Regions from separate parts of the Phreatobacter oligotrophus genome, predicted to be linked through region 1. Evidence: riboswitches for the same ligand, from Rfam matches in the RefSeq annotation. Region 1 holds a riboswitch; each other region holds the start of a gene.
What was found. A riboswitch is a leader RNA that binds a small molecule or an ion and turns the genes downstream of it on or off. The one in region 1 is predicted to bind glycine.
Positions count from the first base shown of each region.

Region 2: linked by a shared signal. The riboswitch ahead of C8P69_RS19795 (D-amino acid dehydrogenase) and the one ahead of C8P69_RS08770 (D-amino acid dehydrogenase) in region 1 are both predicted to bind glycine.
Region 3: linked by a shared signal. The riboswitch ahead of gcvT (glycine cleavage system aminomethyltransferase GcvT) and the one ahead of C8P69_RS08770 (D-amino acid dehydrogenase) in region 1 are both predicted to bind glycine.

Region 1 covers NZ_PZZL01000003.1:341,261-344,525, forward strand. The annotation lists gene C8P69_RS08765 (hypothetical protein) at 33-503, shown strand; gene C8P69_RS08770 (D-amino acid dehydrogenase) at 617-1,879, opposite strand; glycine riboswitch at 1,917-2,006, opposite strand; glycine riboswitch at 2,010-2,107, opposite strand; gene C8P69_RS08775 (SH3 domain-containing protein) at 2,290-3,265, opposite strand, start outside.
Region 2 covers NZ_PZZL01000010.1:166,849-170,113, reverse strand. The annotation lists gene panC (pantoate--beta-alanine ligase) at 1-447, opposite strand, end outside; gene C8P69_RS19795 (D-amino acid dehydrogenase) at 467-1,729, opposite strand; glycine riboswitch at 1,869-1,966, opposite strand; gene C8P69_RS19790 (MarR family winged helix-turn-helix transcriptional regulator) at 2,000-2,509, opposite strand; gene C8P69_RS19785 (tripartite tricarboxylate transporter TctB family protein) at 2,678-3,142, shown strand; gene C8P69_RS19780 (tripartite tricarboxylate transporter permease) at 3,153-3,265, shown strand, end outside.
Region 3 covers NZ_PZZL01000001.1:91,252-94,516, forward strand. The annotation lists gene C8P69_RS00445 (pyridoxal phosphate-dependent aminotransferase) at 1-126, opposite strand, end outside; gene C8P69_RS00450 (hypothetical protein) at 331-975, shown strand; glycine riboswitch at 1,068-1,174, shown strand; gene gcvT (glycine cleavage system aminomethyltransferase GcvT) at 1,372-2,517, shown strand; gene gcvH (glycine cleavage system protein GcvH) at 2,548-2,922, shown strand; gene gcvPA (aminomethyl-transferring glycine dehydrogenase subunit GcvPA) at 2,982-3,265, shown strand, end outside.

The sequences.
Region 1 (3,265 bases):
CGCGAAACGCTGACCGGCCAGAAGACATGCCGATGGGCCGGCTCATCCGGTCCACCGCGATGGTCTCAAACGCTGCAAACGGGCGCATGATGAAGACAGTTTTTGCCTGCAAGGTCATCGCCGCGGCCTGCCTTGTCGCTGCGACGGGCATCATGGCGGCGGCCGCCGCCGAACGCTTGCCACGGTCGTTCCACGGCACATGGGCTTCGGATCTCGCCCAGTGCGCGGAAACGGGCGAACTCACCCCGACGCGCATCGATGGCCGGTCCATCCTCCAGTACGAAAGCGGCTGGAGCATCCGGACCTGGACGCGGCGCGGCAACGTCTGGGTCGGTCGCGGACGCGCATTCGACGATCAGGACAGCACGCCGGCCACCGTCCGGTTGCGCCTGCGCGCCGACGGCACGCTCAACTTCGATTCCACAGGATCGGGCCCCATGCCGGACGAGGCGGGGTGGGTGCGATGCCCGGCGGAGACCGGCTCGTCCAGCGCGACGCGGTAGCATGCCGGCGCGTCCCGGTGAGCCGCTAGCGGTCAGGACGCTGCCAGCCCGAAGGCTCGCCACGAAGGGCCCGCCGCGACCATGCGGCTGGCCCCCCGTGAACAGGCGCGCGATCAGGCGTTGGGCCGTGCCGTCGCCAGCGCGCTGACGGCCTCGGCCGTAGCGGCCGACAAGGTCCACCCCAGATGCCCGTGGCCCGTGTTATAGAGCACGCGCGGGTTCCGGCCCCGCGTCACCCGCGGCATCATGTCGGGCATCATCGGGCGGAGACCCGCCCACGGCACCGCCTGCCGCGTGCTCATGCCGGGGAAGTGGCGCCGGCACCAGGCGACCAGCGGGGCGATGCGTTCGGCCCGGATGTCGCGGTTATAGCCGTTGAACTCGGCGGTGCCCGCGACGCGGAACCGGGTGCGGCCGAGCCGGCTGGTGACGATCTTGGCCTTGTCGTCGAGCAGGCTGACCCAGGGCGCCGCCTCCTGGTCGGCGGCCTCCGGCAGATGGACCGTGATGGAATAGCCCTTGACCGGATAGACATTGATGCGGTCGCCGAAGCCGCGGGCGACCTCCCGGCTCAGCACGCCGGCGCAGACCACGACCTTGTCAAAACGCAGGGTCTCGGCGGCCGCCGGGGCGCCGTCCGCCACCGGCTCGGTGGAGCGGACGGTGAGGCTGACATGATCCTCCAGGGCCTCGGTCGCCAGGACCTCGGTGGAGAAGCGCATCGCGACGCCGCGCCGCTCGCAGGCCTCGGCGAGGCCGATGGTGAACTTGTGGATGTCGCCGGTGAAGTCGGAGGGCGTGTAGAAGCCGCCATGGAACTGGCCCCGCAGCGCCGGCTCGATGGACCGGATCTCCGCCGGCGTCACCGCATGGCGCGCAAGGCCCCCGCGGGCGAGGAGCGCCGTGACCCGCGCCGCCGCGTCGAAGTCGGCCTTCGACTGGTAGAAATGCAGGATGCCGCGATCCTCGCAGTCGAAATCGATGCCCTCCTCGGCGGCCATCTGCCGGAGGTGGGCGCGGGCCTCGATGGCGAGCCGCGCCGTGGTGATGGTGTTGTCCTCATGCGCCGGGATGGCGGCGAGGAATTCGCCCATCCAGCTGATCTTGTGCCAGGAGGGCTTGGGGTTCACCAGCAGCGGCGCGCCCGGCGACATCATCCATTTCAGGCCCTTGAGCACCGTGCCCCAGCTGTTCCACACTTCCGCATTGGAGGCGGAGAGCTGGCCGCCATTGGCGAAGGAGGTCTCCATCGCGGCATAGGGGTGGCGGTCGAAGAGGGTGACGCGGCAGCCGCGGCGGGCGAGGCTATAGGCGGTGGTCACGCCGGTGATGCCGCCGCCGATGACGGCGACGTTGATCGTGTCTGAGGTGGGCATAGCGGGTCTCCTTCCGCGCACGGCGGATCGAAGCCCCCTCTGTCATTGGCCTGAGAGCATCCCGCGGGGCCGGTCATCGGACCTGCGGTTACACCATCGGCGGGAGCTGCTGCTCCACTTTTCAGAGTCACGTTTCGGCGCGGTCTGTTTGCCTGAGAGTTTCCGGGGCGGTTGCTCCTTCGGCGCCGCGGCAGGTGAAACCCCCGCGAACTCTTCCGCGGTCATGAGGGTAGAGCCTTCCCGGCATTCGTCAAGATCGGGAGACGCGGGACGGCACGCCACCGGGGCGCCAGGCTCCGGCGGCTCTGTTGCGCGGCCCCTGCCCGGCCGCATCGGCTGCCTCTCTTCTTCGACGGGGCCTGAAACCGGTGGTGAAGCATGGCCGGCCTCGCCGCGCGCGGCCGCCGCGATCAGCTGCAATTCGAGACCTGGTTGGCACAGATGCCGCGCCACCATCCCCGCTCTCCGCCGATCTCGACCAGCCCCCAGTTTCCCGAGCAGGCGTGGAGGCGTTCGACGACGTCGCCGGGACCGATGGGCGTTGGCTCACGCGCCACCGGCCGAATCGCGGAAAACTCGCTGGGCGCCTGCCGCAGTTCGCCGCGAGCCAGTCCGGTATTGGCAAGCGCCGCGCCGATGAGGCTCGCCGGGACCCATCCCTGGCCGCGCGGCGCCTGGGGCAGCGTGCGGGGATAGCGCTCGCCATAGGCCACTCCCGGTGCGGTGATGTCCCGCACCAGAAACCACCCCGGCCGGGAGCCGATCACCCTGAACTGGGAGCGGTAGGTCTGGCCTCGATCACCAAGGCGGTCGGGCGCCTTCCACGGCGGGGGTATCCGGCCGATCGCCCGTGCCTGCGCATTGGGAGCCGCGCGCAGGGTCATCCCGGCGGGATCGGGGTCCATCGACCAGGCGGTGATGTCGCAAGTCTCGGTGCCGCGCGGCAGCCGCCTGCGGTCGGAACGCATCCCCTCTGACTGACCAACAAAACGCTCCCACCACTCGTCGTCCTGGACTGAATTGCCCTCGACCACGCGCGTGTTCACGGCGATGAGCCTGGTCTCGCTCACCACCAGATCGACTTCGATCGCCTGGCCCTCGTCATCCGCGCGTCCCGGACGCGATGGATCGTCGGCGTCTGCGCGGAAAAGAGCGACATAGCCCTTGATGTTGTGGTCGAGACTGTCGGGCTTGAGGGTCCTGACCGGCCCGGCTCGCCAGCCGGGGGGCGTGGCCGCGATCGCAGCGTCAAGCCAGGCATGGCTATCGACCAGTCTCACCTCGTTATTCCTGACGAGATAGGCCGTCCGGATCTGCCAGCCGACGAGCACCAGCGCACCGCCGTCCGGCGTCGTCGCCAGCTGGGTGAAGAAGTTCGGCTTGTCC
Region 2 (3,265 bases), on a different contig from region 1:
CGCCGCAATGAAAAGCTTCGCGACCACGGTGGCGACGCCGGCGAAATGGGTGGGCCGGAAGCGGTCCTCAAGGCCGACATTGGCGGGGCCCGCCAGCGACACCGCGGTGGCGAAACCAGCCGGATACATGTCGGAAGCCTCCGGCGCGTAGACCAACGCCTCGCCGACGCTTGCAATCGCCGCGAGATCGGCGGCGAAGGTGCGCGGATAGGCGGCGAGGTCTTCTCCCGGCGCGAACTGCGTGGGATTCACGAAAATCGAGACGATGGCGCGGTCGGCCTCGGTGCGCGCCCGCCGAAGAAGCGATAGATGCCCCTCGTGCAGCGCGCCCATGGTCGGCACGAGTGCCACGCGTTCGCCCGCCGTGCGCCAGGCGCGCGACCAAGCCCTGAGTTCGCCGGGCTTCCGGACGATGTCGTGACCTGCGAACTCGGGCGAAGTCTTCATGTGGATCGCCTTCCTCGCCTCACGCGTTGACGCGGGCCGTGGCGAGCGCGCCGACCGCGTCGGCGGTCGCGGCCGACAACGTCCAGCCGAGATGGCCGTGGCCGGTGTTGTAAAACACACGCGGATGCCGACCACGGGCGACGCGCGGCAGCATGTCCGGCATCATGGGTCTGAGGCCAGTCCACGGCACGGACTGGCGGGTGCTCATGCCCGGGAAATGGGCCCGGCACCAGCGGATCAGCGGGTCGATGCGTTCGGCCCGTATGTCGCGGTTGTAGCCGTTGTACTCGGCGGTGCCGGCGACACGGAAGCGGTTGGGGCCGAGACGGCTCGTCACGATCTTCGCGGCGTCATCGAGCAGGCTGACCCATGGCGCGGCTTCCTGGTCCGCCTTTTCAGGCAATTGCACGGTGATGGAATAGCCCTTCACCGGGTAGATGTTCACCCGGTCGCCGAGCATCCGCGCGAGGTTGCGCGACGTCACGCCGCCGCAGACCACGACACGGTCGAAGACATGCACCTCGGTCGGCGGTTCGGTCTTTTCGAGATGCGGCTCTGTCGACTGGCTGATCACGGTCACGCCGTGGTCGCTCGCCTTGGTGGACAGCACCTCGTCGGACAAGCGCATTGTCACGCCGAGACGTTGGCAGGCCTTTGCGAGGCCGTTGGTGAACTTGTGGATGTCGCCGGTGAAGTCGCTCTCGGTGTAGAAGCCGCCATGGTAGGTCCCACGCAGCGCGGGCTCGATCGACTTGATCTCGGACGGCGTCACGGCGCGGCGCTCAAGGCCGCCCTTGGCGAGGAGCGCGCTGACGCGCGTCGCCGCCTCGAAGTCCTTCTTGTTCTCGTAGAAATGCAGGATGCCGCGCTTCTCGCAGTCGAAGGCGATGCCTTCGTCGGCCGCCATCCGCATGAGATGGGCGCGGGCCTCGATAGCAAGCCGCACGGTTGTAACCGTGTTCTCTTCGTATTTGGGGATCGAGCCGATGAACTCGAGCATCCACGAGATCTTGTGCCAGGAGGGGCGCGGGTTGAAGAGCAACGGCGCGCCCGGCGTCGTCATCCACTTGAGACCCTTCCACACAGTGGCCCAACTGTTCCACACCTCGGCGTTGGAGGCGGAGAGCTGACCGCCATTGGCGAAGGACGTCTCCATCGCCGTGTAGGGATGGCGGTCGAACAGTGTGACGCGAGCCCCGCGCTTGACCAGATTGTAGGCGGTTGTCACGCCAGTGATGCCGCCACCGATGACGGCGACGTTCAGGTTCTCGGGAGTAGACATGCGGCTTCTCCTTCCGCGCGACGCACGGATCAGAAGCCCCCTCTGTCATTGGCCTGAGAGCATCGCGTTCGGCCGCTCATCGGCCAGATCCGCTTACACCATCGGCGGGAGCCTGCGGGCTCCGCTTTTCAGAGTCGATCAAAAAGGCGCGGTCTTGGTGCCTGAGAGTTTCCGGGGCGGTTGCTCCTTCGGCGTCGCGGCGGCCCGAAAGCCCGCGAACTCTTCCGCGTGAAAGACCATACCCGAGAAGCATTGTCTGTCAAGTTAGTTTCATTTTCCAACAAAATCACGAGTTCGGTTGAACGGCTTGGCGCCGGCGCGCGCCCTGGGATAGCGGTTCGCGACCTCGCCGGCATACCCACCCTCGATCCAGACTTTGAGCCGTTCGACGGCGCTCAGAAAGGCCTCGCGTTCCGCCATGCTCAGGGGTGCCAGCATCAGTGTCTCGAACTCGGCGGTCAGCGGATCCGCCCGCTCGCACAAAGCCACGCCGTCAGGCGTAATCGTTAGGCCGAAAGCCCGCGCATCGCTCGGAATAGCGCTTCTTTCGATGAAACCGGCCTTGATGAGCTTCGAAACGGTCCTGGACGTCAGCGTCCTCTCGAATTTGGTCCGCTCTGCGAGGACGGTGAAGGTGATGCCCGGATTGGCGCGCACCAGGCGCAGCACGCGCAATTCGCGGACGCTCAACCCGATGCGGATTTCGAAGATGCGGTTGGCGCTGCCGATGCCGTCCTCGACGATCGAGGAGAGGAGATAGGTCAGTGATCGTTCGAGCATGGGTTGGTCCCTGGAGTTCCGCGCGGTGCCACGGCGACGGCATTGGAGAGCAATTATACAAGTTAGGTATCATTTATTGCGAATTTCAATTATTGCGTATTGCAACAAACTGCCCATGATCACCGCCGATCGCGCAACGAGACAACAAGCGCGACGAGGGAGGCGGCCATGGTTGTCGTCAAGAGTCCGAAGGAGTTCTACGCCGGGGCGATCTATTTGGCTTTCGGTGTCGCGGGGCTCTGGTTCGGATGGAACTACCCGATGGGAACCGCGGGCCGGATGGGTGCGGGCTATTTCCCCAAGGTTCTGTCGGCAGCGCTCATCCTTCTCGGCCTGGTCGCACTTGTGCGCGGTATCCGGATCAATGGTGCGCCGCTCGATCCCATTCGGCTGAAGCCGTTCCTGCTGATAGCCGCGGCCTGTTCGCTCTTCGGTCTGATGATCGAGCCGATCGGCATGATCGGCGGTCTTTTCGTGCTGATCCTCCTGTCGGCGATGGCGAGCCGCGAGTTCCGCTGGAGCCCCGTCGCGCTTCTCGGCGCGGCCGGCCTGGTCGCCGCCTGTGCGCTCGTCTTCGTCTGGGGTCTTTCCGTGCAGATGCCGCTTGTCGGCTCGTGGTTCACCGGGGGCTGAGGAGCGGATCATGGACATTTTCGCCGACCTGCTCATGGGTCTTTCGGTTGCGGCAACCCCGACGAACCTCGTCTGGTGCCTGATCGGTGTGTTTCTCGGGACCGCCATCGGCGTCCTGCCGGG
Region 3 (3,265 bases), on a different contig from region 1:
CCCCTCGCCGACCCAGAGCTGGATCACGTCGCCGGCCGCCCGCGCATATTTCGACAGCTCGACGATGCCGCTGGCGGGGGCGCCCGAGGCTTCCGGGCGCAGCGAGGCGAGGAGATCGGCGGTCATGCGGCTTATCCTGTGGGGCGGGGGCAATCGCGCCAGTCTAGCGGCGGCGTTCGGCCCTTCTCATGAAAAACGTGCGATTTGTCCATCAGCGAAGCCGATGAACGGCGTCGCAGCCTGCCGGTGGATGGCAGCATGAACGCCTTTGTTCCGCCCGACGGCTCTTGCTATAAGCGCCGATCCCGACGGCAATGCGAGGGTTTGGGCGTGCGTATCTGGAAGGCAACGGCCGTGCTGATGACGGCTCTGGCGCTCGGCGCCTGCGGCTCGACCGGCGGCAATCTCTTCGGCCAGCCGCAGCAGGCGGCGCAGCCCGCCCCGCAGACGCCGCCCGGCGTCGGCTCGCCCGTCCATACCGCCCTGTTCGGCCAGCCCGTCCCGCAGGGCCAGCAGAACCTCAACCCCGACGCCTGCCCGCGCATCGAGGTTCGCGACGGCTCGGCCGTCTGGCGCCAGGGGGGCGAGGGTCCGACCGAGCTGCGCTACCAGGGCACGATCACCGATCTTGCCCGCGAGTGCCGCATCGAGGGCCAGACCATGACCATCCGCGTCGGCATCGAGGGCCGCGTCCTGGTCGGCCCGAAGGGTGATGCCGGCCGCGTCACGCTGCCGATCCGCGTCGCGGTGACGCGCGGCCTGTCGACGCCAGTCTGGACCCGTCTCTATCAGGTGCCGATCGAGATCCCCTCGGGCTCGCCGAGCGTCTCCTTCACCCAGGTCGAGGACCAGGTGAGCTTCCCCCTGCCGGAGGCTGCGGAACTGGCCACCTACATCATCTTCGTCGGCTTCGACACCCAGGCCCAGCAGCCCGAGCGCCAGCGCCGCGGCCGCGCCCGCACCGCCCAGCGCTGACGCCTTTCGCGCCTGCCTTTCTTTGCGGCAGGCGTGCCCACAGGCTCGCCTTGACTTCGCCGCATGATCCGGCCATTGCGATGCCGTGCCATATGAACCCGGCGGGAGAGTCCGGGTGGTCTTTGAATTGATGGGATCCCCCGGCGCCGAAGGAGCAACGGCCCCGGAACCTCTCAGGCAAAAGGACCGCCGGGGGAATGGCATTCTGGAAAGCGGCCGGAGGTCCAATCCCGGCCCACCGACGGAGTAAGCCGATGGCGCCCGAGGGCGTCGGCCCTTGCGGGCCGCGGTGAATCTCTCAGGTCCTGCGACAGAGGGGCGCGAGCGGGCGACAAGCCCGTAATCGGAACGTGTTCGGCATGACCGGACGCGTCCGCGCGCCGGAGTGCAGGACCCATGGGCGAGCCCCAGGACGGCCCGTTGCTGACCACACCTCTCCATGCCCTGCATGGCGAGCTCGGAGCCAAGATGGTCCCCTTCGCCGGCTACGACATGCCGGTGCAGTATCCGACCGGCGTCCTTGCTGAGCACAACTGGACCCGCACCAGCGCCGGCCTGTTCGATGTCAGCCATATGGGCCAGTGCTTCCTCATCCCCGAGGACGGCCGCTACGAGACGGCCGCCGCCGCGCTCGAGGCCCTGGTGCCCGCCGATGTCATGGCGCTGAAGCTCGGCCAGCAGCGCTATTCCCAGTTCACCAATGCCGAGGGCGGCATCCTCGACGACCTGATGATCACGCGCCTTGGCCATCCCGGCCATGAGCACTGGCTCTATCTGGTGGTGAACGCCGCCTGCAAGGACGCCGACTACGCCCATATGCGGGCGCATCTCCCGGCCGGCGTGACCCTGAAGGTCGCCGACGATCTCGCGCTGATCGCAGTGCAGGGCCCCGAGGCCGTCGCGGCGGTGGCGACGCTCGCGCCCTCGCTCGCCGGCCTGAAGTTCATGACCTCGGTGGACTTAGCCATCGACGGTATCTGGGCCCATGTCTCCCGCACCGGCTATACCGGCGAGGACGGCGTCGAGATCTCAGTGAAGAGCGGCGATGCGGTGGCGCTGACCCGCAAGCTGCTCGCCGATCCGCGCGTCAAGCCGATCGGCCTCGGCGCCCGTGACTCGCTGCGCCTCGAGGCGGGCCTCTGCCTCTACGGCCATGACATCGACACCACAACCTCGCCCGTCGAGGCCGGCCTCACCTGGTCGATCCAGAAGCGCCGCCGCGCCGAGGGCGGCTTCCTCGGCGCCGCCCGCATCCAGAAGGAGCTGGCCGAGGGTGCGTCGCGCCTGCGTGTCGGCATCCTGCCCGATGGCCGCGCTCCGGCCCGCGAGGGAACGGTGGTGAAGTCCGCCGACGGCCAGCCCATCGGCACGGTCACCTCGGGCGGCTTCGGCCCGACCATCAACGGCCCGCTCGCCATGGGCTACGTCAACCGCCGCTTCGCCGAGCCGGGCACGCCCGTGCTCCTCGAGGTCCGCGGCAAGGACCTGCCGGGCAAGGTCGTGACCATGCCCTTCGCACGGCATCGCTATGTCCGCGGCTGAGCCGCCGAACCACTTCACCAGGGGATGACCATGGCCACGACCAAATACACCAAGGACCACGAATATATCCGCATCGACGGCGACGTCGGCACGGTGGGCATTTCCCACTACGCCCAGGAGCAGCTCGGCGACGTGGTCTTCGTGGAGCTCCCCTCCAGCGGCAAGGCCGTGAAGAAGGGCGACAGCGCCGCTGTGGTCGAAAGCGTCAAGGCCGCCTCCGACATCTACTCGCCGGTCTCCGGCCAGGTGGTCGAGGCCAACCCCGACCTCGAAGGCGCGCCCGCCACCGTCAACGACGACCCGGCCGGCAAGGGCTGGTTCTTCAAGGTGAAGATCGCCAATCCCGCCGAGCTCGACGAGCTCATGGACGAGGCCGCCTACAAGGCCTTCCTCGACACGCTGTGAGTGCCGGCGGGCCGCTCGCTGCGGCCCGCGCCTCCCCATCCGACTGCCCGGAGACCGCAATGCGCTACCTGCCGCTGACGCCCCAAGACCGCACCGACATGCTGGCCAAGATCGGCGTCGCCGCCGTCGACGACCTCTTCGCCAACGTGCCGAAATCGAAGCTGCTCAAAGGCCTCGTCGACCTGCCGAAGGCCAAGGGCGAGCTCGATGTCGAGCGCATCATGGGCGCCATGGCGGCGGAGAACATCACGGCCTCCGAGGTGCCCTTCTTCGTCGGCGCCGGCGCCTACAAGCACCATGTCCCGGCCTCGGTGGATCATCTGATCCAGCGCTCCGAGTTCCT